2 regions of the Streptomyces sp. NPDC048442 genome follow, and region 2 is predicted to be linked to the other one. Evidence: predicted binding sites of a transcription regulator. Region 2 holds the regulator's gene; the other holds the start of a gene.
What was found. Region 2 encodes HrcA, which represses chaperone genes, less so after heat shock. Its sites were predicted from a motif close to TTNGCACTCNGNNNNNCNGAGTGCNAA; they were not measured.
Positions count from the first base shown of each region.

Region 1 (7,837 bases), on a different contig from region 2:
CCTCGAAGTCGTCGGGGACGAGCTCGTGAGGGATGCCAGGGGCGATCTTGATGGCGCCCGTGCCGACCTTGCGCACCGCGTCGATGGAGAAGGAGAGGGGCGGGGAGTACGCCTCGGGGTCGAAGATCCGGCCGCGTGCGCCCGACCTGCGGGCCGGGTCGATGAAGAGGGACTGCGCGCCGGTCAGGTCGTACGTCAGGACGTCGGCCTGTACGACGGTGAGCGCGGCGGGGTCGGGGAGGAGGGCCTGCGCGTTGGCGCGGGCGGCGAGGCAGGCGGCTGGGTCGAGGTCGACCGCGGTGACGGCCAGACCCGCACGGGCCATGGCGAGGGCGTCGCCACCGATGCCGCCGCAGAGGTCGAGGACGTGGGAGAGCGAGGGCCCGGGGGTCAGGCCGCGGAAGCGGGCCGCGCGGTAGTCGGCGACGGAGCGGCGGGTGGACTGCTCGACCCCGTTGGGCGTGAAGTACATCCGGTGCGCGTCCGCGGCGCCGAACTTCACCGCCGCGCGCTGCCGTAGCCGGGCCTGGGCGAGCGCCGCCGACACCAGCTCGGCGGGGTGGTCGCGGCGTAGCCGGGTCGCGAGCGCCAGGGCCTGCGCGGGGTCGTAGTCCCGCAGCTCGGCGAGGAGGGCCTGGCCCTCGGGGGCGAGGAGGGCGCGGAAGGCGGCGAGGGCGGCGTCCTCGGTGGCGGTGGTCCCGGTGGCGGTCGTGCTGGTCGTGTCGGTGGCGGGGGTCCCGGTGCCGCTCGTGCCGGTGGCGGTGCTGGCGGTCATGCCGGTGGTGCCGGTGGTCCCGGAGGGCGTCCCGGAGGGCGTGCCAGGGGGCGTGCCGGGGGTGTCGGCGTTGTCGTCGCCGGAGGGGCGGCCGGAGTGGTTCGTCACCTGCCCCATTGTGGTCCAGCCCGGCAGAACCGCCCGCCCCGCCCGCCGTACCCCCCTGTGGGCCAGGCGGGCGACCGTCCGCACCCCCTCCCCGTGTCGCCCGCTCCCCGCCCCGCCCCGCTGACAGGATGCGGCGCCATGCGGCTTGTACGACAAACGGAAGAAAGAGGGCTCTCTGTGGATAACTCGGGAGCAGGCGGGCGCAGGCGGGGCACCATGGCGGTAGCGGTTCTGCTGACGGCCGCGATCGCCTCGGGGTGCGCGACCCCGGCGGAGGAGGAGACGGGCGGGCGGGGCGGGTCCGCCGTCGGGAAGGAGACGGGGGAGGGGCGGAAGAAGGTGGACGGCGCGGCCGGCGCACTGCTCTCGCCCGCCGAGAAGCTGCGGCACGAGCAGGCCGTGGCCAAGGCCGCGCAGGCGGCCCGGGTGGTGGCGGCCAGGCGCTGGGGGCTGGTGCAGACGCCGCTGGCCGTGCCTCCGGCGCCCAAGGTCAAGCCGAAGATCACGACGCGGCAGGGCTTCGAGGTGGACGGGCAGGTCTCGGAGGGACTGCCGCCGGTCTTCACGACGGTGCCGGTCAAGGACAGGGTCGTGTTCCTGACCATCGACGACGGGGCCGAGAAGGATCCCGAGCTGATCCGGATGCTGGACGAGCTGAAGATCCCGTACAGCGCGTTCCTCTCCGACTACCTGGTGAAGGAGGACTACGCGTACTTCAAGAAGATGCAGAACAAGGGCGTGGCCCTGCACAACCACACCCTCAACCACCGCTACCTGCCCGGCCTTTCGTACGAAGAGCAGAAGCGCGAGATCTGTGGCCAGCAGTCCAACATCGAGAAGCGGTACGGCAAGCGCCCCCCGCTCTTCCGCCCGCCGTACGGCAACTACAACAAGGACACCCTGGTCGCGGCCAAGTCCTGCGGTGTGAAGGCGGTCCCGCTGTGGGCGGCGGAGGCCTTCCCGGACCGGATGGAATGGCGCGAATGGGACAAGGACCTGCACCCCGGCGACATCGTTCTCACACATTTCCGGGGGCGGGGTGACTGGAAGGGGTCCATGCCCGACATGATTCGACGCGTCATGAAGACGATCACCGCCAAGGGTTACGCCGTGGCCAAGCTGGAGGATTACGTGTGATGCGAGGACGGGCACGCCGGTCGGGACTGTGGGCGGCGGGGGCGGTGGCGATCGGTGTGCTCGTCGTGGGGGCGAGCGGATGCGCGGGGCAAGGGGCCGGGGCCGGCCCCGGTGCGCCGCCGGACGGGACCGCGGCGAAGTCCGCGACTCCCGGACCGGCGACGCCCAAGAAGGCGGCGCCCGCGCCCGCCGCACCGGGGACCGACGCCCGGGGCGTACCCCTGAAGGCGTACACGCGCTGGGGTCTGGCGGGCCCCCTCGCGCCGGCCCCGGCGCGCCCGGACCGTACGCCCGTGCTCAAGGCGTCCGGACCGCCCGTCGTCCTGGACCGGGTCCGCACCCGCGACAAGGTCGTCTTCCTGACCTTCGACGACGGCGCCGAGAAGGACCCCCGGTTCATCAAGATGGTCGGGGATCTGAAGCTCCCGATCAGCATGTTCCTGACGGACAGCGTCGCCGGGAGCGACTACGGCCACTTCGCGCGCCTGCGCGACGCCGGCGGCGGCGCGATACAGAACCACACCACCGGCCACGCCAACCTCCGCACCCTCTCGTACGAGGGGCAGCGTGCCCAGATCTGCCACCAGCAGGATCGACTGGCCGCCCGCTTCGGCACCCGCCCCGCTCTCTTCCGTCCGCCGTACGGCAACTACAACGACGACACGGTGCGCGCGGCAGGCAGCTGCGGCGTGCGGGCCCTCGTCCTCTGGCGCGAGTCGATGCAGATCCACAACATGCGCTACGCGGAGGGCGACAGCCTCAAGCCCGGCGACATCGTCCTCGCCCACTTCCGCGGCCCCGACGAGCTCAAGGGCTCGACCATCACCGAGATGACGGCCCGCATGTTGCGCAGGATCCAGGACCAGGGGTTCACGGTGGCGCGGCTGGAGGACTATCTGTGACCCGCCCCTGCGGGGGCGCGGGACCACTCCCGGGGGTCTTGAATTGGCACTCCGCTTGACCGAGTGCTAACCGCGTCATAGTCTCGGCCCTGGCACTCACCACTGGAGAGTGCCAACACAGCGACGGGCAGGTCCGGCACCCGCGACGACGGATCCACCTGGTCGCCACCCCAGACGTTTAACCCCGTGAGATCTCCGAAGGGGGAGACCGGATCGTGACGACCGCAAGCTCCAAGGTTGCCATCAAGCCGCTTGAGGACCGCATCGTGGTCCAGCCGCTCGACGCCGAGCAGACCACGGCCTCCGGCCTGGTCATCCCGGACACCGCGAAGGAGAAGCCCCAGGAGGGCACCGTCCTCGCCGTAGGTCCGGGTCGGTTCGAGAACGGCGAGCGCCTTCCGCTCGACGTGACCGTCGGCGACGTAGTGCTGTACAGCAAGTACGGCGGCACCGAGGTGAAGTACAACGGCGAGGAGTACCTCGTCCTCTCGGCCCGCGACGTTCTCGCCATCGTCGAGAAGTAAGCAAGCCGGGAAGTACCCACTTCCGCATTTCTTGTTCTGCGCCCCTGGCCCCGCTCTGCCGGGCGGCAGGGGCGCAGTTCGTTTTTCCCGAGAGGACTTGAGAAAGCTCCATGGCGAAGATCCTGAAGTTTGACGAAGACGCCCGTCGTGCCCTTGAGCGTGGCGTCAACAAGCTTGCCGACACCGTGAAGGTGACGATCGGCCCCCGCGGCCGCAACGTCGTCATCGACAAGAAGTTCGGCGCCCCGACCATCACCAACGACGGTGTCACCATCGCGCGTGAGGTCGAGCTCGACGACCCGTACGAGAACCTCGGCGCCCAGCTGGTGAAGGAGGTGGCGACCAAGACCAACGACATCGCGGGTGACGGTACGACCACCGCCACCGTGCTGGCCCAGGCGCTCGTCCGCGAGGGTCTGCGCAACGTCGCCGCGGGTGCCTCCCCGGCCGCCCTGAAGAAGGGCATCGACGCCGCGGTCAAGGCCGTGTCCGAGGAGCTCCTCGCGACCGCCCGCCCGATCGAGGACAAGTCCGACATCGCCGCCGTGGCCGCGCTCTCCGCGCAGGACCAGCAGGTCGGCGAGCTCATCGCCGAGGCGATGGACAAGGTCGGCAAGGACGGTGTCATCACCGTCGAGGAGTCCAACACCTTCGGCCTGGAGCTCGACTTCACCGAGGGCATGGCCTTCGACAAGGGCTACCTCTCGCCGTACATGGTGACCGACCAGGAGCGTATGGAGGCCGTCCTCGACGACCCGTACATCCTGATCCACCAGGGCAAGATCGGCTCCATCCAGGACCTGCTGCCGCTCCTGGAGAAGGTCATCCAGGCCGGTGGCTCCAAGCCGCTGCTGATCATCGCCGAGGACGTCGAGGGCGAGGCGCTCTCCACCCTCGTCGTCAACAAGATCCGTGGCACGTTCAACGCCGTGGCCGTCAAGGCCCCGGGCTTCGGCGACCGCCGCAAGGCGATGCTCGGCGACATGGCCACCCTCACCGGTGCCACCGTCATCGCCGAAGAGGTCGGCCTCAAGCTCGACCAGTCCGGTCTGGACGTACTGGGCACCGCCCGCCGCGTCACGATCTCCAAGGACGACACGGTCATCGTCGACGGCGGGGGCAACTCCGAGGACGTCAAGGGCCGCGTCAACCAGATCAAGGCCGAGATCGAGTCCACGGACTCCGACTGGGACCGCGAGAAGCTGCAGGAGCGCCTGGCGAAGCTCGCCGGCGGCGTCTGCGTCATCAAGGTCGGTGCCGCGACCGAGGTCGAGCTCAAGGAGAAGAAGCACCGTCTGGAGGACGCCATCTCCGCGACCCGCGCCGCGGTCGAGGAGGGCATCGTCTCCGGTGGTGGCTCCGCGCTCGTCCACGCCGTGAAGGTCCTCGAGGGCAACCTCGGCAAGACCGGCGACGAGGCCACGGGTGTCGCGGTCGTCCGCCGCGCCGCCGTCGAGCCGCTGCGCTGGATCGCCGAGAACGCCGGCCTGGAGGGCTACGTCATCACCTCCAAGGTCGCCGACCTGGAGGCCGGGCAGGGCTTCAACGCCGCCACCGGCGAGTACGGCGACCTGGTCAAGGCCGGCGTCATCGACCCGGTCAAGGTCACCCGCTCCGCCCTGGAGAACGCCGCGTCCATCGCGTCGCTGCTGCTCACGACCGAGACCCTGGTCGTCGAGAAGCCGGCCGAGGACGAGGGCGACGCCGGTCACGGCGGCCACGGCCACTCCCACTGACGTCCGCGTCAGCGGCTGTCGGTAGTCGGTAGCCAGTAGCCGGTTGAACGCCGAGGCCCGGCGCCCCTTCGGGGGTGCCGGGCCTCGGCGCGTTTGCGGGGCGGGTTACGCGGAGTGCTCCAGCGCGTCCGGACGTACCGGCTCGGTGAAGGGCAGTCCTGCGGCGTACCGCTCCAGCTCGGACAGTGCGTGGTCGGCCATCCGGTGCAGCTCGTTGCCGAAGGAACCGGCCATGTGCGGAGTGAGCAGTACGTTCGGCAGGGTGTAGAACTCGCTGGTGGCGGGCGGTACTTCGGGTTCCGTTACGTCGAGTACGGCATGCAGCCTGCCGGTGCGCAGCTCCGCGAGCAGCGCCGCCTCGTCGACGAGTGAACCGCGCGAGGTGTTGATCAGAGTGGAGCCGTCCGGCATCGCGGCGAGCTGTGCCGCACCGATCATGCCGTCGGTCTCCGGGAGCTGCGGCGCGTGTACGGAGACGACCGAAGCGCGGGCGCAGAGGTCCGCCAGCTCCGCTTTCTGCACGCTGAGTCCGGCGGCTTCCGTGTCCGTCACATACGGGTCGTACAGGAGGGTCGTTACGTCGAAGGGGCGGAGCAGCTCGATCACCCGGCGGCCGATCCGGGAGGCGCCGACGAGGCCGACGGTGCGCCGGTAGTTGCCGGAGGAGGCCAGTTCGGTGCGCCAGTCGTGGTCGGTGCCGCGCAGTGCGCGGTAGTGGTGGGCGGCGGGCAGGACCTGTTTGCCCGCGAAGAGGATCGCGGCGAGCGTGTACTCGGCGACGGGCAGGGCGTTGGCCCCGGCGGCCGAGCTGACCAGCAGACCGCGCTCCCAGCAGGCCGGGGTGATGTGGTGCTTCACCGAACCCGCGGCGTGCACGACGGCGCGCAGCCGCGGGGCCCGCTCCAGGATCTCCGGGGTGAGCGGTGTCGCGCCCCAGCAGGTGAGGAGCACCTCGGCCTCGGCGAGCGCGGAAGCGAACTCGGGGGCGTGCAGGTCGTGGGCGACCAGGCGGGGGTCGGTGCGTGCGATACGGGCGAGGTGGCCGCGCTGGGCGTCGCCGAGCAGGCGCTCCGCTATACCGGGGGCCATGGCGAGCAAGGTGGCCGGGCGATTGTCAGTGCCGTGGTGCATGGTGGAACTCGGGCTCCTCATCGGGTCGTTCGGCGCTAAGTAGTCGCCCGTCACTTGACGCTGCCGGCCGTGAGCCCGGCCTTCCAGTGCCGCTGGAGGGAGACGAAGGCGACGATCAGGGGGATGACGGCGAGGAGGGAGCCGGTGACGACCATCGGGAGGTACGTCGGCTCGGCGTGGGCATTGGAGTTCCATGCGTACAGACCAAGGCTCAGCGGGAAGAGCTTCTGGTCCGAGAGCATCACCAGGGGGAGGAAGAAGTTGTTCCAGATCGCGGTGAACTGGAAGAGGAAGACGGTCACGAAGCCCGGCATGACCATGGGCAGACCGATCGAGAAGAAGATCCGCAGCTCGCCCGCGCCGTCGATACGGGCGGCCTCCAGGGCCTCGTTCGGGATGTAGCCCGCGCTGAAGACCCGGGAGAGGTAGACCCCGAAGGGGTGGACCAGGACCGGCAGCAGGACCGACCAGTAGGTGTTGACCAGCCCGATCTTGCTGGCCAGCAGGTACATCGGCAGGGCGAGCGCGGTCGTCGGGACCAGCACCCCGAGCAGCACCGTGGAGAACAGCTTCTCCTTGCCCCGGAAGGCGTACTTGTCGAAGGCGTAGCCCGCGGCCACGCTCACCAGCGAACTGATCACAGCCCCCACACCTGCGTACAGAAGGGAGTTGCCGTACCAGCGGAAGTAGATGCCGTCGCCGTGCGAGGCCAGGTCGGAGAGGTTCTGTCCGAGGTCGAAGCCCTCGAAGGAGAAGGCGTTGCCCGCGAGCAGTCCGCCGGCGTCCTTGGTGGCGGCGGTGAGCAGCCAGACCAGGGGGAAGAGCATGTAGAGCGTGGCGAGGACGAGCGCGCCGTTGACTGCCGTACGGGAGAGCCAGCGGCTCGCCGCGCCGGCCGGGGCGGTGGGGGAGACGGGGGTGGTCATGAGCTGCCGCCCTTCGAGGCCTTCTCCTGCTTGTTCACGGCCCTCTGCTTGTGCACGGCCCTCTTCTGCCTGCGTCCGCCGGACAGCCTGGTCACCACGAACGACAGCAGTGCGGCTGTCAGGGCGAGGAGTACGGAGGCGGCCGCTGCCAGCCCGTAGTCGTTGCGGTCGAAGGCCGCGGTGTAGGCGTACATGTTCGGCGTCCAGGTGGAAGTGACGGCGGAGCCCGTGCCCTTGTTGAGGATCAGCGGCTCGGTGAACAGCTGCAGCGAGCCGATGACCGTGAACAGTGCGACCATCACCACCGAGGCCCTGATCAGCGGCACCTTGATGCTGAACGCGGTGCGCCAGGCCCCCGCGCCGTCCACCGTGGCCGCCTCCAGGACGGACCGGTCGACGGCCTGGAGGGCCGCGTAGAAGATCACCATGTTGTAGCCGAGCCACTCCCACAGGGCGATGTTGACCACCGAGGGCAGGGCACCCGACGGCGAAAAGAAGTCGAAGCCGATCCCGCCTGCCTCCATCGCGTCGACCACCGGGCTGAGCTGCGGCGTGTAGAGATACACCCAGATCAGCGCGGCGATGATGCCGGGCACGG
Region 1 is NZ_JBEZKB010000008.1:263,842-271,678, forward strand. Features, by position in the region: gene AB0D18_RS15615 (SAM-dependent methyltransferase) at 1-883, opposite strand, end outside; gene AB0D18_RS15620 (polysaccharide deacetylase family protein) at 1,100-2,020, shown strand; gene AB0D18_RS15625 (polysaccharide deacetylase family protein) at 2,020-2,922, shown strand; gene groES (co-chaperone GroES) at 3,138-3,446, shown strand; gene groL (chaperonin GroEL) at 3,557-5,182, shown strand; gene AB0D18_RS15640 (hydroxyacid dehydrogenase) at 5,288-6,313, opposite strand; gene AB0D18_RS15645 (carbohydrate ABC transporter permease) at 6,364-7,239, opposite strand; gene AB0D18_RS15650 (sugar ABC transporter permease) at 7,236-7,837, opposite strand, start outside.
Region 1: groES (co-chaperone GroES) is a predicted target of HrcA. The motif match lies at 2,966-2,992, and genes of this name have one in related genera.

Region 2 (7,837 bases):
GGTCGACCATCGTGTTGACCGCCCGGCCCGGCCGGCGCAGGTCGCCGTGCAGCTGCCGGTTTCCGTCGTGCAGGTCGACCCGCTGGGTGAGGTCGCCGCCCGCGACCGCGTCCAGCACGCGCGTGGCGTTGACGGCGGGCACCACGAGGGCGTCGAGCAGGGCGTTCGTACTGTTGATGTGGGAGGCCCAGCGGCCCTGGCCGGGGCTCACCGCGAGGCGCTCGTCGAGCCTGCCGTGCCGTACGACCTCCCGGCGCACACGGGCGAGTTCGGCCCCGTAGTGCTCCTTGCGGTGGGCGATCTGGTGGAAGGCCGCGGTCGGTTCGGCCGGGGTCCCCTCCTGTGCCGCCGGCAGCCGGACCCGGAAGTCCCCGTCCCGCAGCGCGGTCGTCGCGGCGAGGAGAGGGCGCAGTTCGGAGGCGTGCACCCACCCCTCGCCGGGGTGCGAAGTGGTGCGATCTTCGTTCATCGGGGCCCACTTCGGTGACTCGGTGCTTATGGGCGGGCCCAGTCTGTCACCCTGTGGTTGTCGTAAGCGGCGCATTGCGAGAACCGACCAGGAGCCGCACTGTGGCATCCATTCCGACGCAGCGGGCCAACGGCGCCCGTGCGAGAAATCCGTGGGCCGGGAGGTGCGAGATCCAGTCCGAGGCCCGCACCAGCCTGCCCGGGAACCCGCTCGCGCCGTCCGCCGCGCGGAAGTTCCTGCGGGCTGCCGTCGCGGACTGGTCCGGTACGCCCCTGCTGCCCGCCGACGAGGGCTTCGCCTCCCGTCTCGCCGACGACGCGGCCCTGGTCGTCAACGAACTCGTCACCAATGCCGTCGTGCACGCGGGCACCACCGTCGAACTCCTGTGCCGCATCGAGCCCCCGGGCGCCACCAGCGAAACCGCCGCCCTCGTCATCGAGGTCTCCGACCACCACCCCTCCCGGGTCGTACGCAACGAACCGCAGCGCTACGAGAGGGCCGACGCCCCCGAGTACGGGCGCGGCCTCCACCTCGTCGCCGGACTCGCCGAAAGCTGGGGCGTCACCTACCGCACCGGCCTCAAGACAGTCTGGGCGGCGCTCCCGCTGGACGGCTGGCAGCCCGCCGCGGCCGACAGTCCCGCGCTCACCCCCACCGTCCTCGCCGCCCACCAGGAGTTCCAGCGCGGGCTGCGGGTGGCCGAGATCCTCGCCCCGCTGCCGCGCAGGCAGCTGCGCGGCGAGGACCAGGACTGGATCAACCGGGGTGCGCTGTCGTTCCTCGCCGAGGCCTCCGACCTGCTGGCCGGGCAGTTCGACCAGGACATGGTGGTGGCGCTCGCCGCGCAGCTGCTGGTGCCCCGGCTCGCCGACTGGTGCGCCGTGTGGCTCGACCCGGAGGGCGGCGGCCCGGGGGCGCAACCGCGGCTCGCCCGCGTCTGGCACGCGCGCGAGGCATGCGTGGAGGAACTGCGCGCCCTGCTGGAGAAGGAGCCGCCGCGGCTGCCCGAATCCGCCCGCGGCGGCCCCGTGGCGCTGCCCTGGCCGGGCACCGGGGCGACCTTCGGCGGGGCCGGTGCGGTGCTCGCCTGCCAGATGGTGGTGGGCGGGCGCAGGGTCGGCATCCTGATGCTCGGGAGGGCCGGCATGCCGCGCATTCCCGACGAGGTGACCGGGCTCATCGAGGACTTCGTACGCAGGGTGGCGCTCGCCGTGGGCGCCGCCCGCCGGTACACCCAGCAGGCCACCATCTCCAGTGTCCTGCAGCGGGCCCTGCTGCCCAGCCAGGTTGCCGAGATCCCAGGCCTGACCAGCGCCCTCGTCTACCAGCCGCGGGGCGAGGGGCTGGCCGGCGGCGACTTCTACGACATCTTCCACGCGTCGGACGGCCGCTGGTGCTTCGCCCTGGGCGACGTACAGGGCAACGGACCGGAGGCCGCCGTCGTCACCGGGCTGGTGCGGCCGTGGCTGCGGCTGCTCGCACGCGAGGGCTACCAGGTGTCGGGGGTCCTGGACCGGCTCAACCGGCTGCTGCTCGACGATGCGACGGAGTCCGCGGACGCGGCGGCGCGGCTGGTCGCCGCCGCGGGCGGCCAGGACCTCCCGGACGGACCGCAGGCACGTTTCCTGTCGATGCTGTACGGAGAGCTGGAGCCGCTCCCGGAGGCGGACGGCGGCGGGGTGCGATGCACGGTTTCCAGCGCCGGGCACCCGCTGCCGCTGGTGCTGCGGCCCGACGGGGAGGTGCGGGCGGCGGGCCGGCCGGGGGTGCTGCTCGGGGTGCTGGACGACGCGGCGTACGAGAGTGAAACGTTCGTGCTGGCGTCGGGGGAGGTGCTGCTGAGCGTGACGGACGGGGTGACGGAGCGGCGGTGCGGGCAGGTGCTGTTCGATGACGGGGAGGGGCTGGCGGCGGAGCTGGCGGGGTGTGCGGGGCTGTCGGCGCAGGGGGTGGCGGAGCGGATCACCAGGGCGGTGCACGGGTTCGCGGAGGATCCGCCGGACGACGACGTGGCGCTGCTGGTGCTGCGGGCGGAGTAGGGCGGCGGCGGTGCCGGGTTCCCGTAGGGCGGACAGCGGCGGCGGTATCGGGTTCCCGGAGGGCGGACAATGGGGGCATGCCTTCTGTACTGCCTGATGGTGAGCCCATGCCCGAGGACGGGGCGCTGCCTCTTGATGCGCTGCGGGGGGCGGGGGAGCGGCCGCTCGGGTTCTATCTGCACGTGCCGTACTGCGCGACCCGGTGCGGGTACTGCGACTTCAATACGTATACGGCGACCGAGCTGCGGGGGTCGGGCGGAGCGCTTGCTTCGCGCGACAACTACGCGGCGACGCTGGTGGAGGAAGTGCGCCTCGCGCGCAAGGTGCTGGGCGACGACCCGCGGCCGGTGCGGACCGTCTTCGTGGGCGGCGGGACGCCCACCCTGCTGCCCGCCGCCGATCTCGTACGGATGTTGGGGGCGGTGCGCGAGGAGTTCGGGCTCGCGGACGACTGCGAGGTCACGACGGAGGCCAATCCCGAGTCGGTGAATCCGGCGTACCTGGCGGAGCTGCGCGAGGGCGGCTTCAACCGGGTGTCGTTCGGGATGCAGAGCGCCAAGCAGCACGTGCTGAAGATCCTGGACCGTACGCACACCCCGGGGCGCCCGGAGGCGTGTGTCGCGGAGGCGCGGGCGGCCGGCTTCGACCATGTGAACCTGGACCTGATCTACGGCACCCCGGGGGAGTCCGACGCCGACTGGCAGGCGTCCCTCGACGCGGCCATCGGGGCGGGCCCCGACCATGTGAGTGCGTACGCGCTGATCGTCGAGGAGGGCACCCAGCTCGCCCGGCGGATCCGGCGCGGCGAGGTCCCGATGACGGACGACGACGTGCACGCGGACCGCTACCTGATGACGGAGGAGGCGCTCTCGAAGGCCGGTTTCTCCTGGTACGAGGTGTCCAACTGGGCGACCTCCGAGGCCGGCCGGTGCCTGCACAACGAGCTGTACTGGCGTGGCGCCGACTGGTGGGGCGCCGGGCCCGGTGCGCACAGCCACGTCGGCGGTGTGCGCTGGTGGAACGTCAAGCATCCCGGTGCCTACGCACAGGCGCTGGGCGAGGGGCGGTCCCCCGGGGCCGGGCGCGAGGTGCTGCTCGACGAGGACCGCAGGGTCGAGCGGATCCTGCTGGAGCTGCGGCTCGTCGAGGGCTGCGAGCTGTCGCTGCTGAAGCCCGCCGGGCTGGCTGCCGCGGAGAAGGCGGTAAGGGGCGGCCTCTTGGAGGACGGTCCTTACGCCGAGGGCCGCGCGGTGCTCACCCTGCGCGGCCGGCTGCTCGCGGACGCGGTGGTGCGGGACCTGGTGGACTGAGGACCGCGCGCAGCCACCGGGCGGCCGCGCGCAGCGACCCGGGCGGCCGGTGGCTGAGACCCGAGCGACCGGTGGCTGCGACCCGGGCGGCCGGGCGGGGCGACCGGGCGGAAACGCTGCCATGCTGCGGGCACCGCTTCCGGTCAGCCCTGCGGCACGTCGCCGACCGTCACGTGGTCGATGAGCCGCTCCACCGCGCCGAGCAGGGACGGTTCCAGGTCCCTGTACGTGCTCACCCGCGCCAGGATGTGCTGCCAGGCGGCGCCCGTGTTGTCCGGCCAGCCGAGCGCCCGGCACACGCCCGTCTTCCAGTCCTGGCCGCGGGGGACCCGAGGCCAGCCGGGGATGCCGACGGAGGACGGCTTCACGGCCTCCCACACGTCGATGTAGGGGTGCCCGACGATCAGGACGTGGGCGTCCGTCACCCGGGCGGCGATGCGGGACTCCTTCGAGCCCGGCACCAGGTGGTCGACCAGGACGCCGAGTTTCGCGTCCGGCCCCGGGGCGAACTCGGCAACGATCGCCGGCAGGTCGTCGATGCCCTCCAGGTATTCGACGACGACGCCCTCGATGCGCAGGTCGTCGCCCCAGACGCGTTCCACCAGTTCCGCGTCGTGCCGCCCCTCCACATAGATGCGGCCCGCCCGCGCCACGCGCGCCCGCGCGTGGGTGACGGCGACCGACCCGGAAGCGGTACGGGCGGGGCGCATGGGGGAGGCACCCGAGGGCGGCCGTACCAGCGTCACCGGCGCACCCTCATAGAGGAAGCCGGCCGCAGTCATCGGGAACACCCGGTGCTTGCCGAAGCGGTCCTCCAGGGTGACCGTCGGGCCCTCGGCCGTCTTCTCGGTGCGGATCACCGCACCGCAGAAGCCCGTCGACACCTCCTCCACCACCAGGTCGTACTCGGCGGGGAGTTCGGGGGCGGGCGTCGACTTCTTCCAGGGCGGGGTGAAGTCGGGGCTGTAGCTGCGCATGCGTCAGACGCTACGACACGTGCCCGAGGGGCAGCCAGGAGGCCTTGAAACGGCGTGCCAGCGCGTCGCGTTGGGCCCTGACGAACGCCGCGTCCACCGCCGCACCGTGCCCCGGCACGTACACGGCGTCCTCGCCGCCCAGGGAGAGGAGCCGGTCCAGCGCCTCGGGCCACCGTCCGGCGACCGCGTCGGGGCCCGCCTGCGGCTCCCCGGACTCCTCCACCAGGTCCCCGCAGAAGACGACCTCGGGGCCGCCCTCCAGGCCCGGTACGAGGGCCACCAGGTCGTGGCCGCTGTGCGCGGGTCCCAGGTTGGCGAACAGGACGCTGCGCCCGCCGCCCAGGTCGAGGGTGCGCTCGCTGGAGACCAGGTGGTGCGGGGCGGCCAGCAGCTCCGCGGCCTCGGCGGCGGTGTGCGGATCCACCCCTTGACGTACCGCGTCGGTGGCGATCGACTCCCGCTGCGAGACGAGCAGCGTGTCCATGCCGGCCGCGGCGAACACCTCGACGCCCGCGAAGACGCCCGCCCCCAGCACATGGTCGAAGTGGGGGTGGCTGAGCGCGAGATGCGTCACTCTGCGGCCGAGCAGCGACTGGGCCTGAAGCCGGATCCCGGCGCCCTCGCGCAGCGAGGACCCGGTGTCGTACAGGAGCGCGCCCCGGGCGCCGCAGACCAGGCCGACCGTCGCGTCCCAGCCAGGCAGCCGTCGCCTGCCGACGCCCGGAGCGAGTTGTTCCCAGCCGGCCTCTTCCCATCGCATCTCCATACCGTGACGCTAGCGTGAGCTGCCGCCCTTGCCCGGTCGGCACCCCGCCGCCGTACACTGGCCCGGACAATCGCTGGCACTCGCGCACGGGGAGTGCCAGGCAGGGCGGCGGGGCACCAGCCCCGTACGCCCGATCTGCACCAGGGAACATCAAGGCTTGGAGGTGTGCGCGATGCTCAGTGAACGCAGACTTGAAGTGCTGCGCGCCATCGTCCAGGACTATGTCGGCACGGAGGAGCCCGTCGGCTCCAAGGCGCTCACCGAGCGGCACCAGCTCGGCGTCTCCCCGGCCACCGTCCGCAACGACATGGCGGCCCTGGAGGACGAGGGGTTCATCGCCCAGCCGCACACCAGTGCCGGGCGCATCCCCACGGACAAGGGCTATCGGCTGTTCGTCGACCGGCTGGCGGGGGTCAAGCCCCTGTCCACGCCGGAGCGGCGGGCGATCCAGAGCTTCCTGGACGCGTCGCTCGACCTCGACGACGTCGTCGCCCGTACGGTGCGGCTGCTCGCGCAGCTGACCCGGCAGGTGGCCGTCGTCCAGTACCCGTCGCTGACGCGTTCCACGGTGCGGCACGTGGAGCTCCTGTCGTTGGCGCCCGCCCGGCTGATGCTGGTGCTGATCACCGACACAGGACGGGTCGAGCAGCGGATGATCGACTGCCCGGCGCCGTTCGGCGAGATGTCCCTGGCGGATCTGCGGGCGCGGCTCAACAGCCGGGTCGTGGGCCGCAGGTTCGCCGATGTTCCGCAGTTGGTGCAGGAACTTCCCGAGTCGTTCGATCCGGAGGACAGGGGAACCGTTTCGACGGTTCTCGCGACTCTTCTGGAGACGCTCGTGGAAGAGACCGAGGAACGGCTGATGATCGGCGGCACCGCCAATCTCACCCGCTTCGGCCACGACTTCCCGCTCACCATCCGCCCCGTACTGGAGGCGCTGGAGGAGCAGGTCGTTCTGCTGAAGCTGCTCGGAGAGGCCACGGAGTCCGGCATGACCGTACGTATCGGTCATGAGAATGCTCACGAGGGACTCAGTTCTACGTCCGTGGTCGCAGTCGGCTACGGTTCGGGCGACGAGGCAGTCGCCAAGCTAGGCGTGGTCGGACCGACCCGCATGGACTACCCCGGAACGATGGGAGCGGTACGCGCAGTGGCACGTTACGTCGGACAGATCCTGGCGGAGTCGTAAGTGGCCACGGACTACTACGCCGTACTCGGCGTGCGCCGCGACGCTTCCCAGGACGAAATCAAGAAGGCGTTCAGGCGTCTTGCGCGTGAGCTTCACCCGGATGTGAATCCGGACCCGAAGACTCAGGAGCGCTTCAAGGAGATCAACGCCGCCTACGAGGTGTTGTCGGACCCGCAGAAGAAGCAGGTCTACGACCTCGGCGGCGACCCGCTGTCGGCCTCCGGCGGAGGCGGTGCGGGCGGCTTCGGCCAGGGTGGTTTCGGAAACTTCTCCGACATCATGGACGCCTTCTTCGGTACGGCGTCCCAGCGCGGCCCGCGGTCGCGCACCCGCCGCGGCCAGGACGCCATGATCCGGCTGGAGATCGACCTCAATGAGGCGGCCTTCGGCACCACCAAGGAGATCCAGGTCGACACCGCTGTGGTGTGCACGACCTGCAGTGGCGAGGGCGCTGCCCCCGGCACCTCCGCGCAGACCTGTGACATGTGTCGCGGCCGCGGTGAGGTCTCGCAGGTCACCCGGTCGTTCCTCGGCCAGGTCATGACCTCGCGGCCCTGCCCGCAGTGCCAGGGCTTCGGCACGGTCGTGCCGACGCCGTGCCCGGAGTGCGCCGGCGACGGCCGCGTCCGGTCGCGTCGCACGCTCACGGTGAAGATCCCGGCCGGTGTCGACAACGGCACCCGCATCCAGCTCGCGGGCGAGGGCGAGGTCGGCCCCGGCGGCGGCCCCGCCGGCGACCTCTATGTGGAGATCCACGAGCTGCCGCACCAGACCTTCCAGCGGCGCGGCGACGATCTGCACTGCACGGTGACCATCCCGATGACGGCGGGCGCGCTCGGCACCAAGGTGCCGCTGGAGACGCTCGACGGGGTCGAGGAGATCGACATCCGGCCCGGTACGCAGTCGGGCCAGTCGGTGCCGCTGCACGGGCGCGGTGTGACGCACCTGCGCGGTGGCGGTCGCGGTGACCTGATCGTGCACGTCGAGGTGCTGACGCCGTCGAAGCTGGACCCGCAGCAGGAGGACCTGCTGCGTCAGCTGGCGAAGCTGCGCGGCGAGGAGCGGCCCACGGGGCAGTTCCAGCCGG
Region 2 is NZ_JBEZKB010000001.1:244,863-252,699, reverse strand. Features, by position in the region: partial or broken gene AB0D18_RS01225 (hybrid sensor histidine kinase/response regulator) at 1-469, opposite strand, end outside; gene AB0D18_RS01220 (ATP-binding SpoIIE family protein phosphatase) at 640-2,508, shown strand; gene hemW (radical SAM family heme chaperone HemW) at 2,586-3,818, shown strand; gene AB0D18_RS01210 (DUF3097 domain-containing protein) at 3,962-4,795, opposite strand; gene AB0D18_RS01205 (MBL fold metallo-hydrolase) at 4,806-5,561, opposite strand; gene hrcA (heat-inducible transcriptional repressor HrcA) at 5,734-6,750, shown strand; partial or broken gene dnaJ (molecular chaperone DnaJ) at 6,751-7,837, shown strand, end outside.